DNA from 4 places in the Streptomyces sp. NPDC020362 genome. Region 4 is predicted to be linked to each of the others. Evidence: riboswitches for the same ligand, from Rfam matches in the RefSeq annotation. Region 4 holds a riboswitch; each other region holds the start of a gene.
What was found. A riboswitch is a leader RNA that binds a small molecule or an ion and turns the genes downstream of it on or off. The one in region 4 is predicted to bind cyclic di-AMP.

Region 1 (7,349 bases), on a different contig from region 4:
AGCAGCGCACTTCGGTGACCGAGGGCGTTCCCCTCGGCCAGCCCGGCCTCGCCCTCGCCGCCAAGCTCGCCTCCCGTGCCCGAACCGCGGAGCTGGACGTGCCCCTGCCCCAGGGCGAAGGCATCGGCTACGAGCTGCTGGCGCTCGCGGTACGGGCCGAGGCACAGGGAGTGGATCCGGAGGCGGCCCTGCGGGCAGTGGCGCGGGCGTACCGGGATGCGATCCGGGCGACGGAAGGAGCGCCCGAAGCGGGCGGGAGGAGCGAAGCGGACTCCGGCGAAAAGCCGGATACGGTCAAGGAGTGATGGACCAGCCCCACCCCCCGACGGCCCCCGACCTCTTCACCTGGGAGTTCGCCGCCGACCCCTACCCCGCCTACGCCTGGCTGCGCGAGCACGCACCCGTGCACCGGACACGGCTGCCCAGCGGGGTGGAGGCCTGGCTGGTCACGCGGTACGCCGATGCCAAGCAGGCTCTTGCCGACCAGCGGCTGAGCAAGAATCCCGCGCACCACGACGAGCCCGAGCACGCCAAGGGGAAGACCGGCATCCCCGGTGAGCGCAAGGCCGAGCTGATGACGCACCTGCTCAACATCGACCCGCCGGACCACACCCGCCTGCGCCGCCTGGTCAGCAAGGCGTTCACGCCCCGCCGTGTCGCCGAGTTCGCGCCCCGGGTGCAGGAGCTGACCGACCGCCTCATCGACGGGTTCGCCGCGACGGGCTCCGCCGACCTCATCCACGAGTTCGCCTTCCCCCTGCCCATCTACGCCATCTGCGACATGCTCGGCGTCCCGCGCGAGGACCAGGACGACTTCCGGGACTGGGCGGGCATGATGATCCGGCACGGGGGAGGGCCGAGGGGCGGGGTCGCGCGGTCCGTGAAGAAGATGCGCGGCTATCTCGCCGACCTCATCCACCGCAAGCGCGAGGCGCTGCCCGCCGAGCCCGCGCCCGGCGAGGACCTGATCTCCGGGCTCATCCGGGCCTCCGACCACGGCGAGCACCTCACCGAGAACGAGGCCGCCGCCATGGCCTTCATCCTTCTCTTCGCCGGCTTCGAGACGACCGTCAACCTCATCGGCAACGGCACCTACGCCCTGCTCACCCACCCCGAGCAGCGGCGTCGGCTGCAGACGTCCCTGGCCGCCGGGGAGAGGGACCTCCTGGAGACCGGTGTCGAGGAACTCCTGCGGTACGACGGACCCGTGGAGCTGGCCACCTGGCGGTTCGGCACCCGGCCGCTCACCGTCGGCGGCCAGGACATCGCCGCCGGGGACCCGGTGCTCGTCGTCCTCGCCGCCGCAGACCGCGACCCCGAGCGGTTCGCCGATCCGGATGTGCTGGACCTGTCCCGCCGGGACAACCAGCACCTCGGGTACGGCCACGGCATCCACTACTGCCTCGGCGCTCCCCTCGCCCGGCTGGAAGGCCAGGCCGCCCTCGCCACCCTCCTCACCCGTCTGCCCGACCTGCGGCTCGCGGCCGATCCGGCCGAGCTGCGCTGGCGCGGCGGACTCATCATGCGCGGCCTGCGCACGCTGCCCGTGGAGTTCACGCCCGTGCCGTGAGCACACCCGCCCGGGCGCGTACGGCAGACCTCAATTCTGTGATCTTCACGTGATCTGCGCGGCATTAACTTGTGACAAGTGATCGTCTGCCGATACGTTCACCCATCAGCGTGACACCCCGCTTCACCCGTCACGCCGGCCCCGTTGTCGCACGAAAGGCTTCCGCATGCTCACCGGGAACGGTCGTCACCGTCGCCCCCGTCAGGCTCCGGCTCTCCTCGTCGCGGCCGGAGTGACCGGCTCCGCCATCGCCATCCCGCTCCTCGGTGCCGCGAGCGCCAACGCGGCCGACGGCACCACATGGGACAAGGTGGCCCAGTGCGAGAGCGGGGGTTCCTGGAGCGCGGACACCGGCAACGGGTACTACGGCGGCCTGCAGATATCCCAGGACGACTGGAACAAATACGGCGGCTCGGAGTACGCCTACAGCGCCGACCAGGCCAGCCGTTCGCAGCAGATCGCCGTCGCCGAGAAGATCCTCGCCGACCAGGGCACCACCCCCTGGGCCACCTGCGCCCTGCTCTCCGGCCTGACCTCGAACTCCGGCTCCGTGGACGTCGACACGGGCCTCGGTGACTCCGACGCGCAGGGCTCGGACGCGCAGGGCTCCGATGCGCAGGGCTCGGACTCGCAGGGTTCCGGTCACTCCTCCGGGCACAAGGACTCGTCCGACTCCACCGATACATCCGACTCATCCGGCCTGTCGGACTCGTCGTCTTCGTCCGACTCCTCCTCGGATGTGGCCGCCAAGCCGTCACCGAGCGCGAGTAAGCACACCGGTTCTCATCGCTCCGACAAGGCCGATGAAACCCCCAAGTCCGACAAATCCTCCTCGCCGGGCTCCGGGGGCCGGCAGGAAAACGAGTCGCCCACCGCGGACCCCACCACGGAAGACTCGGACAATTCCGCCCAGAGTGACGGCTCTTGGAGCCTCGTCGACACCGGCTCGCTCAGCAGCGGCGGGCGTCACCGCGGCGGGAGTGCGGACGAAAGCGCGGCAAACGGCCAGAACGCCGCCTCGCCCGGCCGCCATGCCTCCCGCGACGCGAGCACCTACACCGTCCGCGACGGCGACACCCTCGTCTCCATCGCCGACTCCCTTGACGTCGACGGCGGATGGCGCGCCCTGTACGCCGGGAACAAGAAGGTCGTCGGCGCCGACCCGAACGACATCACCCCCGGTCAGACCCTGAATATCGGTGCGGAAAAGGGTGGAAAGTAGCGGGAGTTGACGCCCCGCTTCACGCCGAATGTCCGTTTTGGCGAAAGTGTGGGATGAGTCTCAGAAGCCCTGATCGTCTTTGAAATTCCGCCGGGCGCATGTCTACGGTCAAGGCCGCTCGTCACCACGAGCCCCGGCACTCGCAACGCCGAGTCCTGCCAGCGGTTGCCCGGGAACAGTCGTCGCGTCATGCGCCGTAGGCAGGAGCGGGGGACCCAAGGTAAGTGCCGGGGCCAGCAGTTGAGGCTGGATCCGGCTAGGGGTGAAGCCGCGCCTCCCCAGGAGGTGCGGCCGGGCAACTCAACCGGCCCGAACCCGACAGCTCACCTCGCAGGCGTCGGTGAGGGGATCGATCCATGCTGTTTTCCGGCAAGGGCAAGCACCGTCGTCCGTCCAAGGCCACCCGGGCCATCGCGCTCGCCGGTGTCACCGGTGCCGTCGTCGCCGCCCCGCTGATGGCGGCCGGCAACGCCTCCGCCGCCACCGGCTCCGAGTGGGACGCGGTCGCCCAGTGCGAGTCCGGCGGCAACTGGGCCATCAACACCGGTAACGGCTACTACGGCGGCCTGCAGTTCTCCGCCTCCACCTGGGCCGCGTACGGCGGCACCGCCTACGCCGCGCAGGCCAACCAGGCCACCAAGGCGCAGCAGATCACCGTCGCCGAGAAGGTCCTCGCCGCCCAGGGCAAGGGCGCCTGGCCGGTGTGCGGCACGGGCCTGTCCGGCACCCCCTACAGCGGCTCCGCCCCCACCGCCGCGCCCAAGAGCGCCCCGGCGAAGACCACCGCGCCGACCACCCGCTCCACCGACACGCAGGCCGCCTCCCGCTCGGCCGAGCGTCCGGCCCCGAGCAAGACCGTCACCACCCCGACCGGCAAGAAGGTCAAGAAGGGCGACGGCGAGTACAAGGTCGTCAAGGGTGACACCCTCAGCACCATCGCCGAGAAGCACGGCGTCAAGGGCGGCTGGAAGAAGCTGTTCGAGCTGAACAAGGACATCGTCGAGGACGCCAACCTCATCTACCCGGGCCAGCAGCTGCACCTGAAGTGACACCTGGCTCCCACCGGAACCACAGCGCTCTCACAAGGCCCGCCCCCACTCTGAAGGCCTCGTGAGGGTCATCCCCCCGTCCCCACGGGCTCCCCGCCCCGGCGCGTGTTCCCCCGTACGCGCCGGGGCGGGGTTGTTTGTTTCCCCGCCCTGCTTTCCCGCCCTGTTTCCCCACTCTTCAGCCGGGCCTCATCCGGAAGCCCCTTTGTTCCGGACGTGAACAATGGGTACGGTCTCCCTGTCCACGGGACGGTCGGTCGGTGGCCGACGGGCCCGGGACGGTTAGGCTCTAGTCGCAAGGCGCACCCGCCCCGCACAACCAGCGTCACATCCATGAAGGAGATGCTCGTGCCGTCCATCGACGTCGTCGTAGCCCGGGAAATCCTGGACTCCCGAGGCAACCCCACGGTCGAGGTCGAGGTCGGCCTCGACGACGGCAGCACGGGTCGTGCCGCCGTTCCGTCCGGCGCCTCCACCGGCGCCTTCGAGGCCATCGAGCTGCGCGACGGTGACCCGAACCGCTACCAGGGCAAGGGCGTCGAGAAGGCCGTCCTCGCCGTCATCGAGCAGATCGGCCCGGAGCTGGTCGGCTACGACGCCACCGAGCAGCGCCTGATCGACCAGGCCATGTTCGACCTGGACGCCACCGACAACAAGGGTTCCCTCGGCGCCAACGCCATCCTCGGCGTCTCCCTCGCCGTCGCCCACGCCGCCTCCGAGGCCAGCGACCTCCCGCTCTTCCGCTACCTGGGCGGCCCGAACGCGCACCTGCTGCCGGTGCCGATGATGAACATCCTGAACGGCGGCTCGCACGCCGACTCCAACGTGGACATCCAGGAGTTCATGATCGCCCCGATCGGCGCGGAGTCCTTCTCCGAGGCCCTGCGCTGGGGCACCGAGGTCTACCACACCCTCAAGTCCGTCCTGAAGTCCAAGGGCCTGTCCACCGGCCTCGGCGACGAGGGCGGCTTCGCCCCGAACCTCGGCTCCAACCGTGAGGCCCTCGACCTCATCCTGGAGGCCGTCAAGCAGGCCGGGTACGTCCCCGGCGAGCAGATCGCCCTGGCGCTCGACGTCGCCGCCTCCGAGTTCTACAAGGAGGGCAAGTACGTCTTCGAGGGCAAGGAGCGCTCCGCCGCCGAGATGACGGAGTACTACGAGGAGCTGGTGGCGGCCTACCCGCTGGTCTCCATCGAGGACCCGCTGTTCGAGGACGACTGGGCCGGCTGGAAGGTCATCACCGACAAGCTCGGCGACAAGGTCCAGCTGGTCGGCGACGACCTCTTCGTCACCAACCCGGAGCGCCTGGCCCGCGGTATCGAGGAGGGCACCGCCAACGCCCTGCTGGTCAAGGTCAACCAGATCGGCTCGCTGACCGAGACCCTGGACGCCGTCGAGCTGGCCCAGCGCAACGGCTTCAAGTGCATGATGTCCCACCGCTCCGGCGAGACCGAGGACGTCACCATCGCCGACCTGGCCGTCGCCACCAACTGCGGCCAGATCAAGACCGGCGCCCCGGCCCGCTCCGAGCGCGTCGCCAAGTACAACCAGCTGCTGCGCATCGAGGAGATCCTCGACGACGCCGCGGTGTACGCGGGCCGCAGCGCCTTCCCGCGCTTCAAGGGCTGACCCCTCCCGGGCCAAGTCCCAGCCAGTCGTACGTACGTCCCCGTACCCGGTCCCGTACCGTGTCGGGGACGTACGCGCGTGTTGACGGGAGGCGGGGAAGATGGCCGTGCTGTGCTGTCCCGGGGGCACCCCCCGGACCCCCGGCCGATAGCGGGTGGCCGGAGCGATGATGCGAGGTGAGCTGTCATGACCGGCCGGGACCGGTTCTCCACCGCGACCAGGCTCAGGCTGCTCGGCGAGCAGACCGCGGCCCGGGTCTACCGCTCCCAGACCAAGCGACAGGCCCGCCGCTCCCGGCTCACCGGCCGGGCCGCCCTGCTCGCGCTGGTGCTGTGCACGCTGATCGTCGCCCTCGCCTATCCCATGCGCCAGTACGTCTCCCAGCGCGCCGAGATCGCCGACGTCCAACGGCAGCAGCGGCAGGCCCGCGAGCGCGTCGAGCAGCTGCGCGACCTCAAGGCGCGCTGGCAGGACGACGCCTATGCCGAGCAGCAGATCCGGCGCCGGCTGCACTATGTGATGCCCGGTGAGACCGGGTACACCGTGATCGACCCGGGCGCGGCCAAGCAGTCCCGCGCCGGCCTCGGGGCCGCCCACCGGCCCTGGTACGCGAACGTCTGGGACGGCGTCGACAAGTCCGACGCCTCCGACCAGTGAACCGACAGAAAGACAGCTGAAGACAGTCATGGAAACGCCTCCGCCGCCCACTCCGCGTACCGAGCCGACCGACGCGGACGTCGAGGCCTTCAAGCAGCAGCTCGGGCGTCCGCCGCGCGGGCTGAGGGCGATCGCGCACCGGTGCCCGTGCGGGCAGCCGGACGTCGTGGAGACGGCCCCGCGGCTGCCGGACGGCACGCCCTTCCCGACGACGTACTACCTGACGTGCCCGCGCGCGGCGTCCGCGATCGGCACGCTGGAGGCGAACGGCGTCATGAAGGAGATGACCGAGCGGCTGCAGAGCGATCCCGAGCTGGCCGCCGCCTACCGGGCCGCGCACGAGGACTACATCCGTCGCCGGGACGAGATCGAGGTCCTGGAGGGCTTCCCGAGCGCGGGCGGCATGCCGGACCGCGTCAAGTGCCTGCACGTCCTCGTGGGCCACTCGCTGGCCGCGGGACCGGGTGTGAACCCCCTCGGCGACGAGGCGATCGCCTTGCTGCCGGAGTGGTGGCGCAAGGGTCCGTGCGTGCAGCCGCTCGAGGCGCCCGATCCGGCGGACGAGCACCCGGGCGAGCAGGGCGCGGTGTTCGACCCCGCCGAGGTCCGCAGCGGCTTCTTCGCGTACCGGCCCCTGCTCGCCGAGGGGTTCACCCGCGTCGCCTCCGTCGACTGCGGCACGAACTCCATCCGGCTCCTCGTCGCGGACCTCAACCCGGCCACCGGCGAGCTGCTGGAGCTGGACCGGCGCATGACGATCGTGCGGCTCGGCCAGGACGTGGACCGCACCGGCCGGCTGGCGCCCGAGGCGCTGGAGCGGACCTTCGCGGCGTGCCGTGAGTACGCGGACGTCGTCCGCGAACTGGGCGCCACGACGGTGCGGTTCGTCGCCACCTCCGCCTCCCGGGACGCGGAGAACCGGGACGAGTTCGTGCGCGGTGTCGTGGACATCCTGGGCGTCGAGCCCGAGGTCATCACCGGCGACGAGGAGGCCGAGTTCTCCTTCACCGGGGCGACGAAGGAACTCACGGGCCGCGACGATGTCGCCAGGCCCTACCTGGTGGTGGACATCGGCGGCGGCTCCACCGAGTTCGTCGTCGGCGAAGACCGGGTGCGATCCGCGCGGTCCGTGGACGTCGGCTGCGTGCGGATGACCGAACGGCACCTGGTGGCCGACGGCAAGGTGAGCGACCCGCCCACCGAGGAGCAGATCGCCGCCATG
Region 2 (7,349 bases), on a different contig from region 4:
GGGCGGGCCGCCCACGTCCGGCCCGGCGAAGTCCGTCGCACTGCCGGGGGGCGGAGTCTCGGACGGGGACCGGTGCGGGGCCAAGGGATACCACCACTTCCCACTCCCCGCAGCCGCCTCCTCACCCGCGCCGCAGCCCACCGGCCCGCAACGCGGTCCGCAGCTCGCCCTCGGCTCCTACGGCTATGAGCGGCTCAACCCGCGCACCCCCGGCCGTCTCACCATCGGGCTTCTCCTGGCGCCGGGCCCGAAGGGATCGCTCAAGGTGCCCCGGACCCTGGGCGCCGAGGGAGTCGCGGTGGAGATCGAAGGCCCGCACGGACTGGTCGGCGGGGCGCACGGCCTCCCTGTCACCTGGAATCCCGCCGTGAAAGCCGACGCCGAGGACAAGACACAGATCTACCTGAACGGCGGCGGCAGCGCCGAGGTCTCACTGCCGGTACAGGTCCTGTGTCCCGGCTACGACGGCAGCGCCGTGATGAAGCGGCTTCAGGCACCGATCGACTCCTCGAACACCATCACCGGTCAGCCGGCCTACACCCTGACCGTCTCCGTCCGTGATCCGGCCATCGGGGAGCTGCGCAAGTCGGTCGGCCTGCCGGTCGGCGGCAACCTGCTCAGCGTGAACAACCTCGAGCCCGACGGCCCCTGAACGCGGTTCCCGCAACCGCCAGTTGAAGGAGTGGGCAGGGCCACCGGGCACCGGCCGGGAGGGTGATCATGCGGGTGCCTCTGCGCTGCCGGAGCGCGCACGTCGAGGACAAGGATCAGCCGCTTGAGTGGTGCCCGCTGCGGCGGCAAGGTTCGGTTTTTGGCAGGGGACGGGGAGTTTCACCGATCGCCGCTGGCCGGGGCTCAGGCGGCGTCCTCGGCGGGCTTGTTGAGGACGGCCAACTCCTCGTCGGTCAGGCGCAGGGTTGCGGCGGCGATGTTTTCTGCGAGGTGTGCCGGGTTCGTGGTGCCGGGAATGGCCAGCACATGCGGACCGCGGTGGAGGGTCCAGGCGAGCCGTACCTGGGCCGGCGTCGCATGGTGGGCGCGGGCGACGGAGTGGACGCGCGCGTCGTGCTCCCGGGGTGCGGCTGCCTCGCGCCGCAGGCCGGAGATGGCGAAGTACGGGACGAAGGCGATGCCCTGCTCCCGGCACAGGTCCATCAGCCCGCTCGCGTCGGCCCGGCGCCAGTCCAGGCCGTAGGAGTTCTGCACGCAGACCACGGGCGCGATCGTCAGGGCTTCGGCCACGTGCTCCGGGCGGATGTTGGAGAGCCCGAGGTGCCGGATCAGGCCAGCCTGGCGCAGCTCGGCGAGGGCGCCGAAGTGCTCGGCGATCGAGGCCGTAGCGGGGCCGTTGCGGCGTAGGTTCACCACGTCCAGGTGGTCCCGGCCGAGCTGGCGCAGGTTCTCCTCGACCTGGCCGCGCAGCTGGTCGGGGCGGGCCATGGTGAGCCACTCGCCGGAGGGGTCGCGCGCTGGGCCCACCTTGGTCACCACGACCACGTCGCCGTACCAGGACGAGAGGGCGCGGTTGATGAGTTCATTTGCGGACCGTAGCGGCGAGAAGTAGAAGGCGGCCGTGTCGATATGGTTGACACCCTGCTCGAACGCGCTGTGCAGGAGGTCAACGGCGACTTTGCGGTCGATCGGCGTGCCGTCGGAGTTCCCCATCATGCCGTTGCCCGTCAGCCGCATTGCGCCGTAGCCGACGCGATTCACCTCTACGTCCCCGAGCTTCCAGGTCCCTGCTGCCGCCGCTGCGCTCACTGTGCTCCCTTGTCCGTCGGTTCGTCAGGCCCTGGAGTATGGGGCGGTCGTGGCGTTCGGCGACAGGGCGGCGGGCTGGGCGAAACGTCACATTCCTACGGGGAACTGAACGTCAGCGCACAGCCGTTGGACATGTGGAGAGAACGCCGGGCAGGACGGAATTCCGGGCCTTGTGCTGCTGTCCTCACGAGGCGGCAGACGACCGTGACTTCGTTCGGCGCGGCCAGGCAAGGTGATCACCATCCACTCCGGTCGGACGCGGCTCAGGCCGACGAGGCGGAACGCGGCCGGCCCGCGGGGTCGGATTACGGTTCGCAATCGTCCGGCCGAGTCGCGACGCACCCCTCACCCGGGCGCGAGGAGACATGTGTGAGCGTTGCAATTCCGGACGCCTCATGTCATATCAAGGCGGATTGACTGCACCCAACGACCCCACCGAGCAAAGGTCACGAAAATGTATCGGGCATATCACCCACCAGCCTTCACAGGGGCCACATGAGTTGGCTAGCGTTCCCGTCAGGCCGCCCGACCCCCACCGGCGAACGTCGCCGGGCCGTGCGGCCTCCGCCGAGTCCGGCGCGCCCGCACGGCAGCCGGAGCCGGGGACCCACCGACCTTGGGGTGAATCGGCCCAGCTCCCTTCCGGGGGCAAGGGTCGTAGGGCAACCCTTCCGAACCACCCGCCCGAACCCGACAGCTAACTCGGTAGGCGGAACATGGAAGGAGTCGCCTCCCTTGGCGTCGCACCGCAAGTCGCGCCCCACGGGTACGCGCGTAGCCGGCATACGCACCCCCGTCCTGGCCACGGCCGCTCTCACCTCCGTGGCCCTGCTGTCCCAGACCGCCGATGCCACCCCCTCCGCCGACGGCAGGCCGAGCCTCGAAGAGGTCCAGAAGAAGGTCGACGACCTGTACCGCCAGGCCGAGTCGGCGACCGAGAGGTACGACGCCGCCAAGGAGAAGTCCGCGACGGAGCGCAAACACGTCGACACCCTGCTCGACGACGTGGCCAAGCGCACGGCCAAGCTCAACAAGGCGCGTGAGGAACTGGGTATGTTCGCCGCGGCCCAGTACCGGACCGGGGCCGCCACCCCCGACACCGCGACCTTCCTGCTCGCGGACTCCCCGCAGGACTACTTCGACCAGACACATCTGATGAGCCGGCTGACCTCGCGGCAGAAGGGCGCGGTCGACGACTACGTCACCGAGCAGTCCGCGACCATGAAGGCGCGGCAGAAGGCCGTCAAGAGCCTCAAAACGCTGACTCAGTCGCAGAACGACCTCAAGACGACCAAGTCCACCGTCCAGGAGAAGCTGTCCACGGCGCGTGAATTGCTGTCCAAGCTGACTGTGGAGGAGAAGGCGCGCCTCGCGGCGATCGAGAAGCAGAAGCAGGAGGAGGCGGCGCGGAAGGCGGCGGAGCTCGCCAAGAAGCAGGCGGCGGCCGCGCAGGCGGCGAAGCAGAGTGCGTCTTCGGGCTCGACCTCGAGTTCTGGCTCGGCTTCGGGCTCGTCCTCCGGATCCGGCTCGTCGTCGGGTTCCGGCTCCTCCTCGGGTTCGGGCACCTCCACCGCCTCGTCGGGCTCCACGTACGCCGCCAAGGCCGCGAAGGTGCTCACCTTCGCCCGCGCGCAGATCGGCAAGCCGTACGTCTGGGGTGCGACCGGGCCCGGCTCCTACGACTGCTCCGGCCTCACCCAGGCCGCCTGGAAGGCCGCCGGTGTCTCCCTGCCGCGCACCACCTACGACCAGGTGAACGTTGGTACAACGGTGTCCCTCACCGACGCCCAGCCCGGCGACCTCATCTTCTTCTACGACGACATCAGCCACGTCGGCATATACATCGGCAACGGCATGATGATCCACGCCCCGAAGCCCGGTGCCTACGTCCGTGAGGAATCCATCTACTACGGCGGCGACTCGATCATCCACAGCGTGGTCCGCCCGGCCTGACGGCCAGTGGCGGCCAAAGGCCCGGACACGCCGACGTGATGAATGATCCGCCGGCGCGCGTTCCGCAGCTGCGTGCGCGGCAGTTCACCGACGACGAGCGCGAGACCGACCGCCGGCAGATCGGTCGGGTCCGCGCGGCGGCCGACCGGCTCGAAGGCGCCCTCGGCCAAGGCGAGCCGGCCCTGGAGGGGCATCTGGTCCCGCAGGGACGGCTGCATGCCTTCACGGCGGACACGCTCGGCCTGCCCATGATGATCACGGTGAGCCCGCCGACCTACAGGTCGCGACCGGCGCGCGACGTGTTCTGGAGGCTGCGTTTCACCCAGCCGCAGAATGCTGGCAGACGTTGCACCCGTCGTGGCGGCGGCTCATCACCGGGCAAGCGCTTCCCCCGAGTCCGGTACATCAGGGAACATGAAGCATGCGCCCGGATGACTGGCACCTCACCGACCACGTCGACGACTTTCTCGCCCGAGCCGGAGACTTCCTGCGTTCGCGCCCCGCCCTGCACACCACGCCGCTGACGCTGACCGAGAAACTGCGCACACGCGGGGCGGACGCATTCGGCGCCGAGGCCACCGTATTCGGCCGACTGGAGTCGGAGGGCGAGGTCCGCGCCATCTTCTACCGCCCTCCGTCCCACCGACTGACCCTCACCACCCTTTCTCCCGAGCAGGCCGACACCCTCGCCGCCCGCCTGGCCGATCTCGGCCACTCCCTCTCCGGCGTCACCGCGGACCATGACACCGCCACCGCTTTCGCCGAGGCATGGCAGCGGCACACAGGCGCAGCGTCGGTCGCCATGTGGTGGGGCCGTCTCCACCGCCTCGGCACACTCGCCCCACCCGAGCCGCGCCCGGACGGCCGGGGCCGCGTCCTGGACGCACAGGATCACCAGCAACTCATCGGCTGGTGCAACGAGTTCGCCGCTGCGGTCGGAGAACCCCCCACCCTGGACACCGACTCCTGGGCCGACTCACGCTTCGCCGACAAACACTTCACGTTCTGGGAGACCCCGGACGGTGCTCCCGTCTCCATGGCAGGCTCGACGTCGATGGTGGGCGGCATGATCCGGGTGGACCCCGTCTACACCCCGGCCCACCTCCGGGGGCGCGGCTACGCGGGCGCCGTGACGGTCGAGGTGACCAGAGCCGCGCTCACCGCGGGCGCGACGGACGTCGTCCTGTTCACGAACCCGGCCAACCCGACCAGCAACGCCCTCTACCGGCGCATCGGATACGTCCCGGTTGCCGACTTCACCGGGTACAGCTTCTCCTTCGACGCACCGGAAGCCGGTCAGGAAATCGAGCGGCACAAGACGCACCTGCCACCGGGAAGCTGATCCGACGACACCGCGCCACCGGTTACGGCAGGGTTCTCCAGTCCGCCCGGGTGACGCGGCCGCCGCCACCGCCGCGTGTCTACGACCCCAGGGACCAGGGCTTCGGCGTAGTCGTATGGTGTCCGGTTCATGAGTGTCTGTCGGGTGGGAAGCCCTGGGAGTAGGACAGTGCCGGACAGCCCCGGATCCCGAACTGGAGAAGAGGTACCACCCGTGATGAACGGGGACGCGCATCTGCTGGATCCGCCGGCCCCGACTTTACGTCGTGATCGATGGCATCCGGTACGAGGCCGAACCGGCCGTAGCCGACAGTCCGCTCAGCGCGCTGTCCCGCGCGTGGTGCGCTGGCTGTGGGGGCCGAATACATGTACCCCTTCCGGCGCGTCACGGTGCAGAACCGTGCTGTAGGACGTACGGGGTTCGCTGGCTGTGTGAGATATCCCCCTCCCGTCGTCGTGGCGCTGGTGGCCCGGGGAGGTTGACCATGTAGTGATGACCTCCTCGCCCCGCCCGCCGCACGTCGGTGGCCGACCGGATCCGCTAGACGGGACTACCGCGCTCGGTGGAGAGTCCGCTCCCGCCCGCGGGTACCTGCTGGACAACGCGCGCGCCGAGGCGGGCGAGCGATTCGTTTGGCTGGCCGAGCTGTTCGACGGTGTGACGCGCGGGCACTTCGATCGACTGGGGGTCAGGGCTGGCTCGCGCTGCTGGGAAGTGGGGGCCGGTGGCCCCGGTATCCCGGAGGCGCTCGCGGCGGCCGTCGGTCCGACCGGGCACGTGCTGGCCACGGACATCGACCCGTCGTGGCTGAAGACAGGCGACGGGTACGAGGTGCGCCAGCACGACGTCGCCGCTGACCCGCCCCCGGAGCCGGGGACGTTCGATCTGGTGCACGCCCGGCTCGTGCTGGTCCATGTACCCGACCGGGCTCGGGCGTTGGCCACGATGGCGGCAGCGCTACGGCCCGGCGGCTGGCTGCTGGTCGAGGACGCCGATACCGCTCTGCAGCCACTGGCATGCCTGGACGACAGCGGCCCTGCGCAGCGGCGGGCCAACCGGCTGCGCGACGCCGTCCGGGAGCTGCTGACGCGCCGCGGCGCGGACCTGCGCTACGGCCGGACACTGCCGCGGGCATTGCGTGAGGCCGGCTTGGTAGACGTCGCCGCGGGGGGCGCTTTCCCGGTCGGTGGGCTGGCCTGCGACCGGCTGGAGGCGGCGACCATCCGGCACGTGCGCGGCGAGCCGCTCGCCGCCGGCCTGGCCGACGACGCCGAGATCGACGCGCACCTGGCCGCCATCCACGCGGGCAAACTCGACCTGACACTCGCGCCGCTGATTTCGGCCTGGGGACGCCGTCCAGCCGGGCACCCGCCGGCACTCGGTTAGGTGCGGATCCATGCGTTGCCCGACCTGCCCACAGCGCTGTTCGTCGAGGGAGGCCAGACAGCTCGCGCAGGTGCGCGCCGCGCGTCACCGGAGCTGGGGCCAACCCGCGATCCCGTCAAGCATCTCCCTACGACGAAACGTCAACCAAGTCCTGAGACCACACACCGACAGACAGGCACGGGCTTCGAAGATCGAGGAGTTCTCGACGCCCCGTGATCCGAGTGGAAGAACGTGCCTGCCGACGCATCATCCCCGATCCCGGCTGCTCTTGACCAACTCCGCAAGCAGCCCGAACCCCGCCCCGAGGAGATCCCGGGGCTGCTGGAGCGTCTGGCCGAAGTACCCGACCCGCGTGACCCGCGCGGAGTGCGCCACGCCCTGGCCGCCGTGCTCGCGCCGAGCGCGTGTGCCGTACTGACCGGAGCCACCTCACTGCTGGCGGTCGGCGAGTGGATCGCCGACGCCCCGACCTGCGTGCTCGAACGCCTCGGCGACATCCCGCTGCTGGGCCGCACCAAGCAGACCAGCCATGGACGATCCGAGATCCGCCGCATCAAGGTCGCCACCGTCAGGAACCTGCTGTTCCCCAGCGCCCGCCAGGCCATCCAGATCAAACGCCGCCGCACCGACCGCAAGACCGGCAAGACCGGCATCACCACCGTCTACGCCGTCACGAGCCTGACGGCCGAACAAGCCACCTGCGCCCAGATCGAAGCGCTGATACGCGGCCACTGGACCATCGAGGCCCACCACCACGTCCGGGACACCACCTTCACCGAAGATGCCTCCCAACTACGCACCGGCAACGCACCCCGCACCATGGCCACCTGGCGCAACCTCGCCATCGGCGCCCTCAAATTGAACGGCACCACCAAACCAGGCCCGCCAGACATGAGGTGTGTTCGGC
Region 3 (7,349 bases), on a different contig from region 4:
GTGGCGAACCCGGACGCACCCGCCGCCGACGAGCGCGAGCGGGACGAGGACAGCGAGGCCGCGATCCCGGAGGCCGGCCCGGAGGAGACCGGCGCGGGCGCTCCCGTCCGCTTCCACTCCACATGGGCGGCCGGGATCTCCTCCAGGAAGCGGGAGGGCGGGTTGTACGACGGCTGGCCCCAGGCGCTGCGCATCGCCGACCGCGTGAGGTACAGCCGATCCCGCGCGCGGGTGATGCCGACGTACGCCAGGCGCCGCTCCTCCTCCAGCTCCTTGGTCTGGCCGAGGGCGCGCATGTGCGGGAAGACGCCGTCCTCCATGCCGGTCAGGAAGACGACCGGGAACTCCAGGCCCTTGGCGGTGTGCAGGGTCATCAGCGTGATGACGCCGGAGCCGTCCTCTTCCTCGTCGGGGATCTGGTCGGAGTCGGCGACCAGGGCGACCTTCTCCAGGAAGTCGGCCAGCGTGCCCTGCTCCCCCTCCTCGCGCTCCTGCTCGAACTCCAGGGCCACGGCGGCGAGTTCCTGGAGGTTCTCGATGCGGGTCTCGTCCTGCGGGTCGGTGGAGGCCTGCAACTCGGCCAGGTATCCGGTGCGTTCGAGCACCGCCTCCAGGACGGTGGCCGGCCCGGCCCCGGACTCCACGATGGTGCGCAGGTCCTCCATCAGCGTGTTGAACCGCTTGACCGCGTTGGTGGAGCGTGCGGCCATGCCGTAGGCCTCGTCCACGCGCTTCAGGGCCTGCGGGAAGCTGATCTTCTCGCGCTGGGAGAGGGCGTCGATCATCGCCTCCGCGCGCTCGCCGATGCCGCGCTTGGGGACGTTGAGGATGCGGCGCAGCGGCACCGAGTCCTCGGGGTTGGCGAGGACGCGCAGGTAGGCCAGGACGTCCCGGACCTCCTTGCGCTCGTAGAAGCGGACGCCGCCGACGACCTTGTAGGGCAGGCCTACTCGGATGAAGACCTCTTCGAAGACACGGGACTGTGCGTTGGTGCGGTAGAAGACGGCGACGTCACCGGACTTGGCCTCGCCCGCGTCCGTGAGGCGGTCTATCTCGTCGGCGACGAACTGGGCCTCGTCGTGCTCGGTGTCGGCGACGTAGCCGGTGATCCGGGCGCCCTGGCCGGCGTTGGTCCACAGGTTCTTCGGGCGGCGGGACTCGTTGCGCTCGATGACCGCGTTTGCGGCGGACAGGATGGTCTGCGTGGAGCGGTAGTTCTGCTCCAGCAGGATCGTCGTCGCGTTCGGGTAGTCCTCCTCGAACTGGAGGATGTTGCGGATCGTCGCGCCCCGGAAGGCGTAGATCGACTGGTCCGCGTCACCCACCACGCACAGTTCGGCGGGCGGGAGGTCGTACGCGTTCGGGGGGACGTTCTCGTCGTGGGCACCCGTGCCGACCAGCTCACGCACCAGCGCGTACTGGGCGTGGTTGGTGTCCTGGTACTCGTCGACCAGGACGTGCCGGAAGCGGCGGCGGTAGTGCTCGGCGACGTCCGGGAAGGCGCGCAGCAGGTTGACCGTCGTCATGATCAGGTCGTCGAAGTCGAGCGCGTTGGCCTCGCGCAGCCGCGACTGGTAGAGCGCGTAGGCCTGGGCGAGGGTCTTCTCGAAGCCGTCGTTCGCCTGGGCGGCGAAGTCCTCCTCGTCGATCAGCTCGTTCTTGAGGTTGCTGATCTTGGCGCTGAAGGACTTGGGCGGGAAGCGCTTGGGGTCCAGGTCCAGGTCACGGCAGACCAGGGCCATCAGGCGCTTGCTGTCGGCGGCGTCGTAGATGGAGAAACTCGACGTGAAGCCGAGCTTCTTCGATTCGCGCCTGAGGATCCGCACGCAGGCGCTGTGGAAGGTCATGACCCACATCGCGTGCGCACGCGGGCCGACGAGCTGCTCGACGCGCTCCTTCATCTCGCCCGCGGCCTTGTTGGTGAAGGTGATCGCGAGGATCTGGCCCGGGTGCACGCTCCGCTCGGCGAGCAGATGGGCGATGCGGTGGGTGAGCACGCGGGTCTTGCCGGAGCCGGCGCCGGCGACGATGAGCAGCGGGGAGCCGGCGTGGACGACCGCGGCGCGCTGGTTCTCGTTCAGCCCCTCCAGGAGCGCCGCCGCGTCGATCGCGGGGCGCGGGGCGCCGTCGCGGTAGTAGGCGTCCCGGTCCGGTGGTACGTCGAACTTCCCGCCGAACAGATCGTCCGGAAGCGGCTCCGGAGCGTGATCGTCCTCGGGCGGCGGCGGGGGTTCCTCCTCGCGCCCGCGGGAGGGCTGGAGGTCCGCCAGGAAGCTGTCGTCAAAGAGGCTGCTCATCGCTCTCCGAGTCTAGGGCGCCGCACCGACAACCGGTCGCAGTCCCCGGAACACGGCTCCCGCGGGCGCCCGCTATCGGACACGGCCCCGGGGAGTCGATCACCGTCCCGATCCGTGCCGATCGGCCCTCACGCTGCGAAAGCACCTTGTCACGCCTGTATGAAAACGGCCTCAGGTCACGGAAATGTATCGGACATATGACTCACCAACCTTCACAAGAGTCACACGAGTTGGCTAGGTTGCCGTCAGGCCGCACGACCCCCTTCCGGCGAACGTCGCCGAGCGCTGCGGCCTCCGCCGAGTCCGGTGCGCCTTCACGCGGCCACTGGAGCCGGGGACCCACCGATCCTGGGGTGAATCGGCCGACTCCCGCCCGGGACGAAGCCGTAGGGCAACCCTTCCGAACCACCCGCCCGAACCCGACAGCTAACCCGGTAGGCGGCACATTGGAAGGAGTCGCCTCCCTTGGCGTCGCACCGCAAGCCGCGCCCCGGCACAACCCTCGGACCGGGCGTTCGCACGCCCGACCTCGCCACCGCCGCCATCACCTCCGTGGCCGTCCTGCCCCAGACGGCCGAGGCCGCCCCCGCTCCGGACGGCCGGCCGAGCCTGGCCGAGATCGAGAAGAAGGTCGACGAGTTCTACCGCCGGGCCGACTCGGCGGCCGAGGAGCAGCCGGCGGGCAGGCAGCGGGGGCGGGTGGACGCCCCGGCCGAGGAGAGCGCCCGGCGCCCGGGCCGGCTCTCCAAGGCTCGTGAGGAGCTGGGGTCGTTCGCCGTCGCCCCCGACACGACCGCCCTCCTCGCGGAGTATCCGCAGGACCACTTCGCCCCGGACCGGGTGATGAAGCGGCTGGCCTCGCGTGTGAAGGACGCCGCCGGGCGGGGGCGGACCACCGCGGGCCCCGAGGCGCCGACACAGGCTCCGACAGCGACGGCGGCAGCGGCGCCGTACGACGTGAAGACGGCCAAGGCGGCCGTTCAGAAGAAGCTCGTCACCGCGCGTGAACTGCTGTCACGGCTCACGGCCGAGGAGCGCGCACGGCCTGCCGCAGCCGAACAGTGGCCCCGGGAGGAGACCGCCGGGCAGGCGGCCGAGCCACTGCGGCAGGGGGTGCCGGCACGACAGGCGGCCGGGCCCGTGCGGCACACGGCCGAGCCGGTGCGGCACATGGCCGAGCCCGTGCGGCACACGGCCGAGCCCGTGCGGCAGCGGGCAGCGGCACGGCAGGAGACCGGCTCGGCGTCCACCGGACTCACCGACTGGCCGACCACCGAGACCACCAGCTCGCCGACCACCGGTCCCAACGACTCTGCGCCCACCGGCCCCACCGGCTGGCCGACCACCGAGACCGTCGACTCGGCGTCCGCCGGTCCCACTGACTCGGCGTCTGCCAGTCACGCCGACTCGGCGTCCGCCGATCCCACCTGCGCGGCATCCACCGACCCCACCGACTCGTACGCCACCCGGGCCGAAAAGGCGGTCGCCTTCGCCCGCGCCCAGGTCGGCAAGCCGTACGTGTCCGGTGCCAGCGGCCCCGGCTCCTACGACTGCTCCGGACTGACCCAGGCCGCCTGGAGGGCAGCCGGTGTCGCCCTCCCGCGCGCCGGCCACGACCAGGCCCGTGCGGGCACCCAGGTGCCCCTCGCCGACGCCCGGCCCGGTGACCTGCTCTTCTTCCACGGCAACAGCAGCCATGTCGGCCTCTGCACCGGCGACGGCATGTTGATCCACGCTCCGACGCCCGGCGGGTGCATCCGCGAGGAACCCGTCTACCAGTGGGGCGAACCGATCGTCCACAGCGTGGTGCGGCCCGTCTGACCGGATCCTTTTCCTGACCCATTCTTCCCCGTCCCGTGCTCTTTTCGAGCCCCACGCGCGCGTGCCCTCCTCCCGCGGGCTGCCCGGATACCTAGCATCGGGCGCATGGCCGGCATCTCAGCTCTGCGCGCGTGGTGGGCGGAGCGTCCGCCGGCGGCGGGCGCCGCCGTCATGGCGACCGGCATCGTGTCGGTGAGCCTGTATCTGACGGGCACCGAGACGCTTTCCCTGGTCTTCCTGTGGCTGGCCTGTCTCGCCTGGGTGGCGTTCGCCGCGAACTTCGTCGTTCGGCTGCTGGGGCAACGGGAGCGGTGGGCCGCCGAGGCCCGGAGCCCGGGCGCGCTCACCGCCGTCGCCGCCACGACGGTGCTCGGCACCCGGATCTCGGCGTTCGGCTGGCAGCGGCTCGCGGGGGCGTCGCTGGCCCTGGCGGCGCTGCTCTGGCCGGTGCTGCTCGTTCTCGTCGTACGGCACTGGAAGTCGCGCATGCCGGGAGCGGTGTTCCTGTGCTGTGTGGCCACACAGGGGCTCGCGGTGCTGGCGGCGACCCTGGCAGCGGCCACGACGACGGCATGGCTCGCGCGCGCCGCGATGGTGCTGTTCTGGCTGGGCCTGGTGCTCTACGGGATCGCCCTGCCGCACTTCGACCTGCGGCAGGTCCTCGAAGGGCCCGGGGACCAGTGGATCGCGGGCGGGGCACTCGCCATCTCGGCACTGGCCGGGGCGAAGCTGCTGTCCGCCGACAGCGCGCGCCTGTATCTGTGGAACGACGACGACCGCGGTGTGCTGCGTGACGCGACGGTCGTGCTGCTCGCGCTGGACCTGGCCTGGTACCTGGTGCTGCTGGCCGCCGAGGTGGCCCGGCCGCGGCTGGGCTACGACACGCGGCGGTGGGCGACGGTGTTCCCGTTGGGAATGACGGCGGCGGCCACGCTGTCGGTCGTGGCCGCCGTCGGAGGCGCATGGCTGAGGGAGCCGGGGCGGGTGCTGGTGTGGGTGGCGGTGGCGGCGTGGCTCGTGGTCGCGGCCGGTGCCGCGCTCGCGGCCCGCCCCGGGTTCAGCCGAGCGGGCTGAGCGTCACGTCCACAGCACGGCGATGAAGATGTTCGCCATGGTCAGCAGGCCGACCAGCCCGAAGAGGCGCTTGTCGACCTTCTCCTCGTCGCGCTGCACGTAGACCAGCCCGAGGATCACGATCAGCAGGGCCAGCTTCACGCCGATCTTGATGGCGTTGACGTGGTGGTCGTCGGCCTGGTTGAGGCCGACCAGGGCCACACCGGTGACCAGCATGGTGAGCGCGCCGTGCAGCATCCCGGGGACGAAGCGGGCCGTGCCCTGGCCCATCGCCTTCATCTGGGTGAGGAAACCGCCGAGCAGTGCCGCGATACCGATGATGTGCAGGCCGACGAAGAGATGGATGAGTACGTCCATGAGCCCGGAGCCTAATGAGGGGCCCCGAAGGCTCCGGTCACCGGGCCCCCACAGGCATGCGTCGGTCTTGCATATATGCGCCCCATAGCACCCCGCGGCTCCGGCATGTTTCACATTCCGCACATCGGTCACCACGCTGCGTGAAGGCGACGACTCCAGGCGGACAGTTCTGTCACATACCGTCACGATGCGATCCGTCACAGCCAGTTCCGTACAGTGCGTTACCTGGCTGTCACAGTCCGGCCTACCGTCCTCCTCCAGGTGACCGGCTCCCCACCGCCGCCCGTGCCAGGGCGGCACTCGGTCACCACCCCCGAGAAAGATCCGGCGGCGGCCCGCTCCCCCTGTACGGGCCGCCGCCGGACGCATCGACGCTCGGTCGCAGAAGCCCTACGGAAGGACGTGACGGTCCAGGTGGCAGCGCACCGCAAGCCCCGACAGCGCTCGCTCGGCGGCAACACCGTCCGCACGGCCGTCACCCTCGCCCTCGCGGGCGCAGCCAGTGCGACGGCCTTCGACGGAACGGGACACGCCGAGCCGCAGCTGACGCCGGCCCAGGTGAAGACCAAGGTGGACAAGCTGTACCAGGAGGCGGAGGCCGCCACCGAGAAGTACGACGGGGCGAAGGAGAAGGCGGACACGGCCCAGCGGCGCCTGAACTCGCTGCGGGACGAGACCGCCCGCAAACAGGAAGGCCTCAACGCGGCCCGGAACGCACTGGGTTCGTACGCGACGGCACAGTACCGCCAAGGAGGGTTCGATCCTGCATGGCAGCTCGCGCTGTCCAGCGACCCGGACCGCTACCTGGACGGGGCCGCGCTCGCCGAGCGGGCCGGTGAGCGGCAGGCCGGGGCGGTGGCCCGGGTGCGCGAACAGCTGCGGGAGATCGAGCAGTTGCGCGGCGCCGCCCGCATCGAGGTGACGTCGCTGCGGGCGCGGCAGGTGGAGCTGCGGCGGCAGAAGCGGACCATCACCGCGAAGCTGACGGAGGCGCGCAGGCTGCTGGCGCGGCTCACTCGGCCGCAGCGGGCCCAGGTCACCGGCGACGGCAGCGCACAGGGCCGCGCCTCGCGGTCGGCCTCGGACGCCCGGGCGGCCCTGGAGCACGCCGGGTCCGTCGCCGCCCCCGACGCCCGGGCGGCGGCGGCTGTCGCCTACGCCTATCAGAAGCTCGGCAGCCCCTACGTCTGGGGCGCGACCGGTCCGAACGCCTTCGACTGCTCGGGCCTGGCGCAGGCGGCCTACCACTCCGCCGGCATCTCCCTGCCGCGCACCACCTACGCCCAGATCAACGCGGGCCGACGCGTCTCCCGCTCGGAACTCCAGCCCGGCGACCTGGTGTTCTTCTACTCCGGCATCAGCCATGTCGGCATCTACGTCGGCAACGGCCAGATGATCCACGCCCCGAACCCGTCGGCACCGGTCCGTCTCGCCCCCGTCGACCTGATGCCGTTCGCCGGGGCCACCCGGGTGGCGTGAGAGCGGCCGCCGGAACCGGATCAGACCAGGCGGCGGGCCGTCGCCCAGCGGGTCAGCTCATGGCGGTTGGAGAGCTGGAGCTTGCGCAGGACCGCCGAGACATGGGACTCGACCGTCTTCACCGAGATGAACAGCTGCTTGGCGATCTCCTTGTAGGCGTAGCCACGGGCGATCAGCCGCAGCACCTCGCGCTCGCGCTGGGTCAGGCGGTCCAGGTCCTCGTCGACCGGTGGGGCGTCGGTGGACGCGAAGGCGTCCAGGACGAACCCGGCCAGGCGCGGGGAGAAGACGGCGTCGCCCTCCTGCACGCGGAAGATCGAG
Region 4 (7,349 bases):
TGGACGGTGCCGTCGACCGTCACGGACGTGGTGTCGTCGACCGACTTCAGAGCCTCGTCGGCGAAGTCCTTGGGCGTGGCCGGCGGCTCGGCCCGGTGCTTCCTGCCGGAGTCGGCGGCGGTGCCGTGGTAGACCTCGTTGCTCTTGCTGTCGTAGCCCCACACGTTCTTGCCGTTGTGGATGATGCTGTACTCGGCGCCGCTCTCCAGCAGCGAGAGCTTCTGCCGGTCGGGGCCGTCGGCGGCCACGCGCAGGGTGTGCGTGCCGGAGACCAGCTCGGTGAGCTTGGCCTTGGGGTCCGCGGAGGAGCCGTCGCCGCCGCGCTGGGCCGCCCCCGAGGCCAGGCTGCTCTCCAGGCCGCCGAGGTTCGGCAGGCCGAGGTCGGTGGTGACCTTCACCGTGCCGGACAGCTGCTGCACGTCCGACTTGGCGATCTTCTCGATGAGCTGCTGTGCGGTGATCTTCGGCAGGTCGGGGTCACCGGAGGCGGCGAGCGCCGGGACCAGCCCGATCGTGGCCGCCGCCACCCCCACCACCGCGACCGGGACCGCGTACCGGGCGGCCTTGCGGCGTCCGGCGCGCAGGTCCTCGTCCTGCGCGATGCCCGCTGCGTCGTCGGATTCGTACGGTGCCATCTGTGCCTTACCTCCGTCGTCGGCGGCGGCTGTCCTCACGCTGGTCCACCTGAGCCGCCATTCTCACCCGAATCGGTGAGGAGTGGTGATTTCCGTGGTCTCCATCTGACCAAATCGGCCGCGCGGAAGCGTCAGACCTCGGAGCCAACTCCGTGTACGCCTGCGGTATGACACATGAGGGCGGCGTCTCCCCCGACCCGTAGGGGTCGTGCGGGAGACGCCGCCCTCGCGCTCGTTGCGGGCATGCCGCCCCGGGTCAGCCGGCCCGGTGCACCACCGCGTCGCACAGCTCGGTCAGCGCAGCCTTGGCGTCGCACTCCGGCAGCGGGGCCAGGGCGGCCCGCGCCTCCTCCGCGTACCGGACGGTGTCCCGGCGGGCCTGCTCCAGGGCGGGGTGCGCGCGCAGGGCGGTGAGCGCCTCGGCGAGCCGGGCGTCGTCGCTGAGGTCGGAGTCCAGCAGCTCGCACAGCGCGAGGTCCTCGGGCAGGCCGAGGCGGGCGGCCCGCTCGCGCAGCCGGAGCACGGGCAGCGTCGGGATGCCCTCGCGCAGGTCGGTTCCCGGGGTCTTGCCGGACTCGCGCGAGTCGGAGGCGATGTCCAGGACGTCGTCCGCGAGCTGGAAGGCGACCCCGAGCCGTTCGCCGTACTGGGTGAGCACGTCGACGACCGTCTCGTCGGCGCCGGACATCATCGCGCCGAACCGGCACGAGACCGCCACCAGCGATCCCGTCTTGCCGCCGAGCACGTCCAGGTAGTGCTCGACCGGATCGCGGCCGTCCGAGGGACCCGCGGTCTCCAGGATCTGCCCGGTGACCAGCCTCTCGAACGCGAGGGCCTGCACCCGTACCGCCTCGGGGCCGAGGTCGGCGAGGATCTGGGAGGCGCGGGCGAAGAGGAAGTCGCCGGTGAGGACCGCGACGGAATTGCCCCAGCGCGTGTTGGCGCTGTCCACGCCGCGCCGCACGGCCGCCTCGTCCATGACGTCGTCGTGGTACAGCGTGGCCAGGTGGGTCAGCTCCACGACGACGGCCGACGGTACGACGCCGGGCGCGTACGGGTCGCCGAACTGCGCGGCAAGCATCACGAGCAGCGGCCGGAACCGCTTCCCACCGGCTCGTACGAGGTGCTGCGCGGCCTCCGTGATGAACGGGACCTCACTCTTGGTGGCTTCGAGCAAGCCTTCCTCGACAGCCGCCAATCCGGCCTGGACATCGGCTTCCAGAGCCTGGTCCCGCACGCTCAGCCCGAACGGCCCGACGACGGTCACGAGGGGTCTCCTGTCTGCTGGTGTCTGCTGGCGGTTACGCGGTTTGTCGATAGGTCGCTGCCATCACTCAAGTCAGCGTATCCGGTCCTGTTTCGATCACCGATAGCGCCCACCGGTCCAGGCCGGGCGCTATCGGATCACGGCCGCTATGTTCTTGATCATCTGATAACGACGGACATCTATTGACTTAACAGCAACTGGTCCGATTTGTCGCGAACCGGGCCGTGGGCGAATTACTCCTTTTGCGTCATGCGCAGCAAATCCCTCTAATCCCGCATGTCTGATTTGGTACACTTTGCCATTTCGTGAGTTGGGTCACGCGGGCAGGTATATCCAGCCATCCGGCACAACCCCCTTCCGCCCTTGCCCCGCAAGGCCAGTTGAGGATTGGCAACAGCAAAGGATCAAGTTGCCCATACGGGACAGACCAAGGTCAACTGGCACGTTGGGTGAATCCGGTACTTGTTCCGGACATGTGCTCTCGCATAGCTTCCCGGCACGTCAGGCGGACGCCGAATCCTGCCGCGTCTGACACCACCCATCGACGAACTCATTCGTACGGCAGGAGCGGGGGACCCAGGTAAGCCGCCGGACCGGCCGGCACATGCGCAGATGCACATGTCGTCACCGGAACGGCTAGGGGTGAAGCCGTGCCTTCCAGGAGGCACGGCCGGGCACTCCCCGGGCCCGAACCCGACAGCTCACCTCGCAGGCGACGGAGAGGGACAACGCCATGCCTGCTGCCGCTCAGCGCCTCCGCAACCGCACCAACCGCCTCGTCCGCACGCTCGCCGTGGCCGGCACCGGTGCCGCCGTACTCGCCCTTCCCGTCATCGGCGCGACCAGCGCGTCCGCCGCCACCCCCGCGGCCACCACGCCCTCCACCACACTCGCCGGGTACCCGAACAACCTCGACGGCTGGATCCGCGAATCGCTCGCGATCATGGCCGAGAAGCACATCCCGGGCACCTACAACGGCATCTACCGCAACATCATCCGCGAGTCCTCGGGCAACCCGAACGCCATCAACCTGTGGGACTCCAACGCCGCCAAGGGCATACCGTCGAAGGGCCTGCTCCAGGTCATCGACCCGACGTTCAACGCGTACCACGTGGCCGGCACGTCCTTCGACATCTACGACCCGGTCGCGAACATCACGGCCGCCTGCAACTACGCGGCCGCGCGCTACGGGTCGATGGACAACGTCAACGGCGCCTACTGACGAACGCCCGCGGCGGGGCCCCTGCTGTTATCCCGGTCAGTCGGTCGGGAACAGTCTTTCGAGGACGACGGCGATGCCGTCGTCCTCGTTCGACAGGGTGACCTCGTCGGCGGCGGCCTTGAGCTCCGGGTGGGCGTTGGCCATGGCGACGCCGTGCGCCGCCCAGTCGAACATCGGGATGTCGTTGGGCATGTCGCCGAAGGCGAGGGCCCGCCCGGCGGGGATCTCGAGGTGGTCGGCGGCCAGCGCCAGCCCCGTCGCCTTGGTGACACCGCACGGCTGGAGTTCCACGGTCCCCGGCCCCGACATCGTGACCGTCGCCAGCGAACCCACCGCCGAGCGCGCGACCGCCGCCAACTCGTCGTCGGACAGTGTGTGATGGCGCAACAGCACCTTGCTGATGGGCTCGCACCACAGGTCGTCGCGGCGGCCGACCCGCACGGCCGGCAGGGTCGGGTGCGGCATCAGATACCCCGGCTCGATCAGCGTGAGCCCGTCCACGCCGTCCTGGTCGACGGCGGCGTAGACCTGCCCCACCTCGGCCTCGATCTTGCCGAGCGCGGTCTCGGCCAGTTCCCGGTCCAGGCGCACCGACCACAGCAGGCGGTCGGCTCCGGCGTCGTAGACCTGCGCGCCCTGCCCGCACACCGCGAGCCCCGTGCACCCGAGGTCCTCCAGCAGGGGCCTCACCCGCGGGGCCGGGCGGCCCGTCACCACCAGATGCCGGGCACCGGCCCGCACCGCCCTCGCGAGTGCGGCGAGCGACCGGTCGGAGACGGTGTCGTCACCGCGCAGCAGTGTCCCGTCCAGGTCCGTGGCGATCAGTGCGTATGCGGGGGGTGCGGCCATGATCAGAGAATACGGACAGTGCGCCCCACCGACTCACCCTGATGTTCCCGCACTTGTCTGCTTCTCACCCCCAAGTGGTGCCCGCGGGCTCCTTGATGGTGGTGTTGATGCGGTTGAACATGTTGGTGAGCGAGATGGTGAGGATCAGCGCCGAGAGCTGCTTCTCGTCGAAGTGGTCGGCGACTTCGTCCCACAGCGCGTCCGGCACCGGCTCCTCGCAGCGGTCGGCGAGCCGTGTGACCCGCTCGGACAGCTGCAGCGCCGCGCGCTCGGCCTCGGTGAAGAAGGGCGCCTCGCGCCAGGCGCCGACGGCCGCGATCCGCTCCTCGCTCGCACCGGCCTTGCGCAGGTTGACCGTGTGACCGTGCGCACAGGCGCTGCATCCGTTGATCTGGCTGGCCCGCAGCCCGACGATCTCAGCCAGCTCCTCGGGCAGTCCGCCCTCGCCGACCGCCTGGAAGATCGTGCCGATGCCCTTCAGCGCGGCCGGGAGGACGTACGCCGGGTTCGTCATCCGTGCCTGCATGGTGCTGCCCCCTGAGTGTCAGTGGTGCTCGCTAGGTTGTGTTCACTGCACTGACGGAACGGGGGCGGACGTCGTGACCGATCGGCACGGAGATTTTTCGGCGCATCTTCTGGAGGCTTCGACCGGTGTCCTGGAGCGCTTCCCCGAGGAGCTGAAACCGGAGATCTACGCCCTCTCCTTCCGCATCTGGCGGGTGGACGACGACGAGCGCCGCCCGTACGTGGCCATCGGCTACAACACCGAGACCCAGTACGAGCAGGAGAAGCGCCACGGAGACCCCGGCGAGGCCCGCTGGAACTACGCGTGCTGGCTCCTGGACGGCTTCGAGATGCTCGGGAACGTCCCCGAGGACCCGGCCGGCGCCCGGCTGTACGCCGCGGAGGCCGAGGATCTCGGGCTGTGGTTCGAGGAGGACGACGACAGCGACGGCGATCAGGCCATTCGGCGCGAACTGCTCGGTGAGCACTTCGCGGGTGCCTGCATCGAGCTGGCCCGCCGGCTGCACGCGGAGGGCCGGATCGAGAAGGTCCTCGGCCGTCCGCTGCCCGTCGTGATCTTCGACATGTACTGCCCGGGCTGGGAGGTGGAGGCCACCGAGGCCGCCAACCCGCCCGAGCTGATCGCGGAGTTCCTCCGGTGGCAGCGGGCGGGATGGGAGGCGTAGGGCTGCTTCCGGGCCTCAGGGGTGTGCCGCCGCCAGATGCCCGGCCAGGCGCGGCGAGGCGAACTCCGTGCCGCAGACGAAGCGCATCACCGGGCCGTAGGAGGACGCCGCCGGGAGTCCGGTGAAGTACAGGCCGGGGACCGAGGAGACGTAACCGGCGCCGAGCCTGGGGGCGCCCCGGCTCACCGCGAGGCGGGTGCGCAGTTCGTGGCCGAGGAAGTCCATCGCGGCGATGCTCACGCGGTAGCCGGTGGCCGCGATGACGTGGTCGGCGGGCAGCTGATCGGTGTGTCCGCCGTGCGTGCGCACGGTGAGGACCGGGGTGCCGTCCGGGGCGTCGGCGCCGAGCACCCGCTCGACGTCCTGGACCTGGACCTTGTCCTCGAAGCGGTCGCGCAGCCACCAGGCGCCGAGCGGGCCGAGGACCCGGCGGACCAGGTAGTGGCGGGTCCGGGCGGGCAGGAAGCGGTACGGGTGCGGGTAGTGGCTGAGCGCCCACAGGGACCAGGCACGGCCGAAGGGGGACTCGGGGCGGAGCCTGGGCTGGTCCCAGGGCGGAGCCCCGAAGGCGACCCGGCCGCGGCCGCGCGAGACGACCCGCACCTGGGCTCCGGCCTCGGCGGCCAGGGCCGCCGTCTCCAGTGCGGACTGGCCGGCGCCGACGACGATCAGCTCCTTGCCGGCGAAGCGGGTGAGGTCGTGGTGCTGGGAGCTGTGGGAGACCGGTCCGGTGGGCGCCGGTCCGTCGGCCGCCGCTGCGGCCAACTCCGCCGGAAGGTGGGCTAGCCCGGACAGGCCGGTGGCGACCACGACCGCGCGAGCGGTGAACAACTCACCCGAGTCCAGCTTGAGTTCGAACCCGCCGCTCCTGTCGCGGTCGACGGAGACGACGCGGACCCGCTCCAGGTCGGGCAGCAGCTTGTGCTGGAACCACTCGCCGTAGGCGATGAAGGTCTCCACCGGGATGATGTCCTCGTCGGTGACCAGCCGGCGGATGCCGGCCGCGTCGCAGTAGTCGGCGAGGGTGTGTCCGGGCTGCGGGCAGTCCAGACTGGAGGCGGCAGGGGTCGACTTGAGCAGCATGCCCTCGGGCATGTGGTCGCGCCAGCTGACCATGGTGTCGCCGAAGACGCGGACGGGGATGCCGCGCGCCCGCAGGTGGGCGGCGGTGGACAGGCCGAACGGCCCCGCCCCGATGACTGCAACCGGTCGAATCACGAAGTCCCTCCCCAGAGACACGGTGCGCCACCTCGGGTGGCCTTGCCTACTTCGTGGCGGTAGTGGTGCTGCTGCCGCGGCGGTGGGTCCGCCACAGCTGATAGAGGTGCTTCGCGCCCGGGCGCACGAAGCGGGCGAGCATCGTGAGGAACGGCAGCGGGTCGTCACCCGCGAGCCAGGCCAGCTCCGTCCCGCTCGCCCTCGCCGGTGCGTGCGGCGTCGTGTAGCCGCTGCGGCGGTAGGCGAGGAGGGCGGGCAGGTCGATGTTCTCCACGATGTAGCGGTGGCCGGCACGCTGCTCCCCCTCCGGAACGGGCCGGCCGGTCAGGTTCAGGTGCATGGCGCGGACGACGTCCACTCCCGACTCGTTCTCGAAGAGCCGGAACTGGGCGCCCATGCGCGGATTGAAGTCGAGGAGTTTGTACTGCCCGTCGCGCCGGTCGAAGCGCAGGTCGAGATCGATGATGCCGCTGAAGCCGATCTGCTTGATGAAACGCGCGGCGAGGTCGGCGAGTTCCGGGTTGTCGACCACGTACGCGTTCGCCGTCATGCCCGCGTGCGGCGGCCAGGAGCGGACCTTGACGCCGGTGAACAGGGCGAGCGGGGCCGAGTCCGCGTCGAAGCACGCGTGCACGATCCAGTCCTCGGCCTCCTCCCTCGGCAGGTACTCCTGGAGGATCACACCCGGTTGCTCGCCCCAGTCGCGGGCGAGGGTGAGCAGGCCCTCGCGGGTGGCGATCCGCGTGGTGCCGTTGACGGCGGGCCGTCTGCGCCGCACGAACGCCTCCCGGTTCTTGGCCACCACCGGGAAGCGGGCCGTGTCGGCGAAGGCGACGATCTCGTCGTACGACTCCGGGAACGCGGCCGCGGGGCTCGCGATGCCGTGTTCCACGCACAGCTCGTGCAGGCCCTGCTTGCTGGCCAGCCTGCGGGGCAGTGCGGGGTCGACACGCGGGAAGAGAAAAGAA

Region 1: it holds a riboswitch for cyclic di-AMP, as region 4 does, so the genes downstream of both, AB0H32_RS08220 (transglycosylase family protein) here and AB0H32_RS05940 (transglycosylase SLT domain-containing protein) in region 4, are expected to answer to the same signal.
Region 2: it holds a riboswitch for cyclic di-AMP, as region 4 does, so the genes downstream of both, AB0H32_RS27210 (NlpC/P60 family protein) here and AB0H32_RS05940 (transglycosylase SLT domain-containing protein) in region 4, are expected to answer to the same signal.
Region 3: it holds a riboswitch for cyclic di-AMP, as region 4 does, so the genes downstream of both, AB0H32_RS34375 (NlpC/P60 family protein) here and AB0H32_RS05940 (transglycosylase SLT domain-containing protein) in region 4, are expected to answer to the same signal.

Annotation. Positions count from the first base shown of each region.
Region 1 covers NZ_JBFAET010000012.1:83,893-91,241, forward strand. The annotation lists gene AB0H32_RS08205 (nucleoside triphosphate pyrophosphohydrolase) at 1-305, shown strand, start outside; gene AB0H32_RS08210 (cytochrome P450) at 305-1,570, shown strand; gene AB0H32_RS08215 (transglycosylase family protein) at 1,737-2,792, shown strand; cyclic di-AMP (ydaO/yuaA leader) riboswitch at 2,975-3,144, shown strand; gene AB0H32_RS08220 (transglycosylase family protein) at 3,149-3,841, shown strand; gene eno (phosphopyruvate hydratase) at 4,184-5,470, shown strand; gene AB0H32_RS08230 (septum formation initiator family protein) at 5,657-6,127, shown strand; partial or broken gene AB0H32_RS08235 (DUF501 domain-containing protein) at 6,156-6,605, shown strand; gene AB0H32_RS08240 (Ppx/GppA phosphatase family protein) at 6,762-7,349, shown strand, end outside.
Region 2 covers NZ_JBFAET010000087.1:23,238-30,586, reverse strand. The annotation lists gene AB0H32_RS27220 (hypothetical protein) at 1-652, shown strand, start outside; gene AB0H32_RS27215 (oxidoreductase) at 856-1,761, opposite strand; cyclic di-AMP (ydaO/yuaA leader) riboswitch at 2,317-2,488, shown strand; gene AB0H32_RS27210 (NlpC/P60 family protein) at 2,497-3,714, shown strand; gene AB0H32_RS27205 (DUF6192 family protein) at 3,753-4,238, shown strand; gene AB0H32_RS27200 (GNAT family N-acetyltransferase) at 4,136-5,056, shown strand; gene AB0H32_RS27195 (methyltransferase domain-containing protein) at 5,549-6,442, shown strand; partial or broken gene AB0H32_RS27190 (transposase family protein) at 6,674-6,871, shown strand; gene AB0H32_RS27185 (hypothetical protein) at 6,872-7,234, opposite strand.
Region 3 covers NZ_JBFAET010000143.1:327-7,675, forward strand. The annotation lists gene pcrA (DNA helicase PcrA) at 1-2,297, opposite strand, end outside; cyclic di-AMP (ydaO/yuaA leader) riboswitch at 2,583-2,755, shown strand; gene AB0H32_RS34375 (NlpC/P60 family protein) at 2,763-4,118, shown strand; gene AB0H32_RS34380 (tellurite resistance/C4-dicarboxylate transporter family protein) at 4,224-5,192, shown strand; gene AB0H32_RS34385 (hypothetical protein) at 5,196-5,549, opposite strand; gene AB0H32_RS34390 (NlpC/P60 family protein) at 5,964-7,028, shown strand; gene AB0H32_RS34395 (response regulator transcription factor) at 7,049-7,349, opposite strand, start outside.
Region 4 covers NZ_JBFAET010000008.1:57,377-64,725, reverse strand. The annotation lists gene AB0H32_RS05950 (DUF2092 domain-containing protein) at 1-635, opposite strand, end outside; gene AB0H32_RS05945 (polyprenyl synthetase family protein) at 892-1,902, opposite strand; cyclic di-AMP (ydaO/yuaA leader) riboswitch at 2,435-2,632, shown strand; gene AB0H32_RS05940 (transglycosylase SLT domain-containing protein) at 2,636-3,124, shown strand; gene AB0H32_RS05935 (HAD family hydrolase) at 3,161-3,973, opposite strand; gene AB0H32_RS05930 (carboxymuconolactone decarboxylase family protein) at 4,038-4,499, opposite strand; gene AB0H32_RS05925 (hypothetical protein) at 4,573-5,163, shown strand; gene AB0H32_RS05920 (FAD-dependent oxidoreductase) at 5,179-6,381, opposite strand; gene AB0H32_RS05915 (ATP-grasp domain-containing protein) at 6,428-7,349, opposite strand, start outside.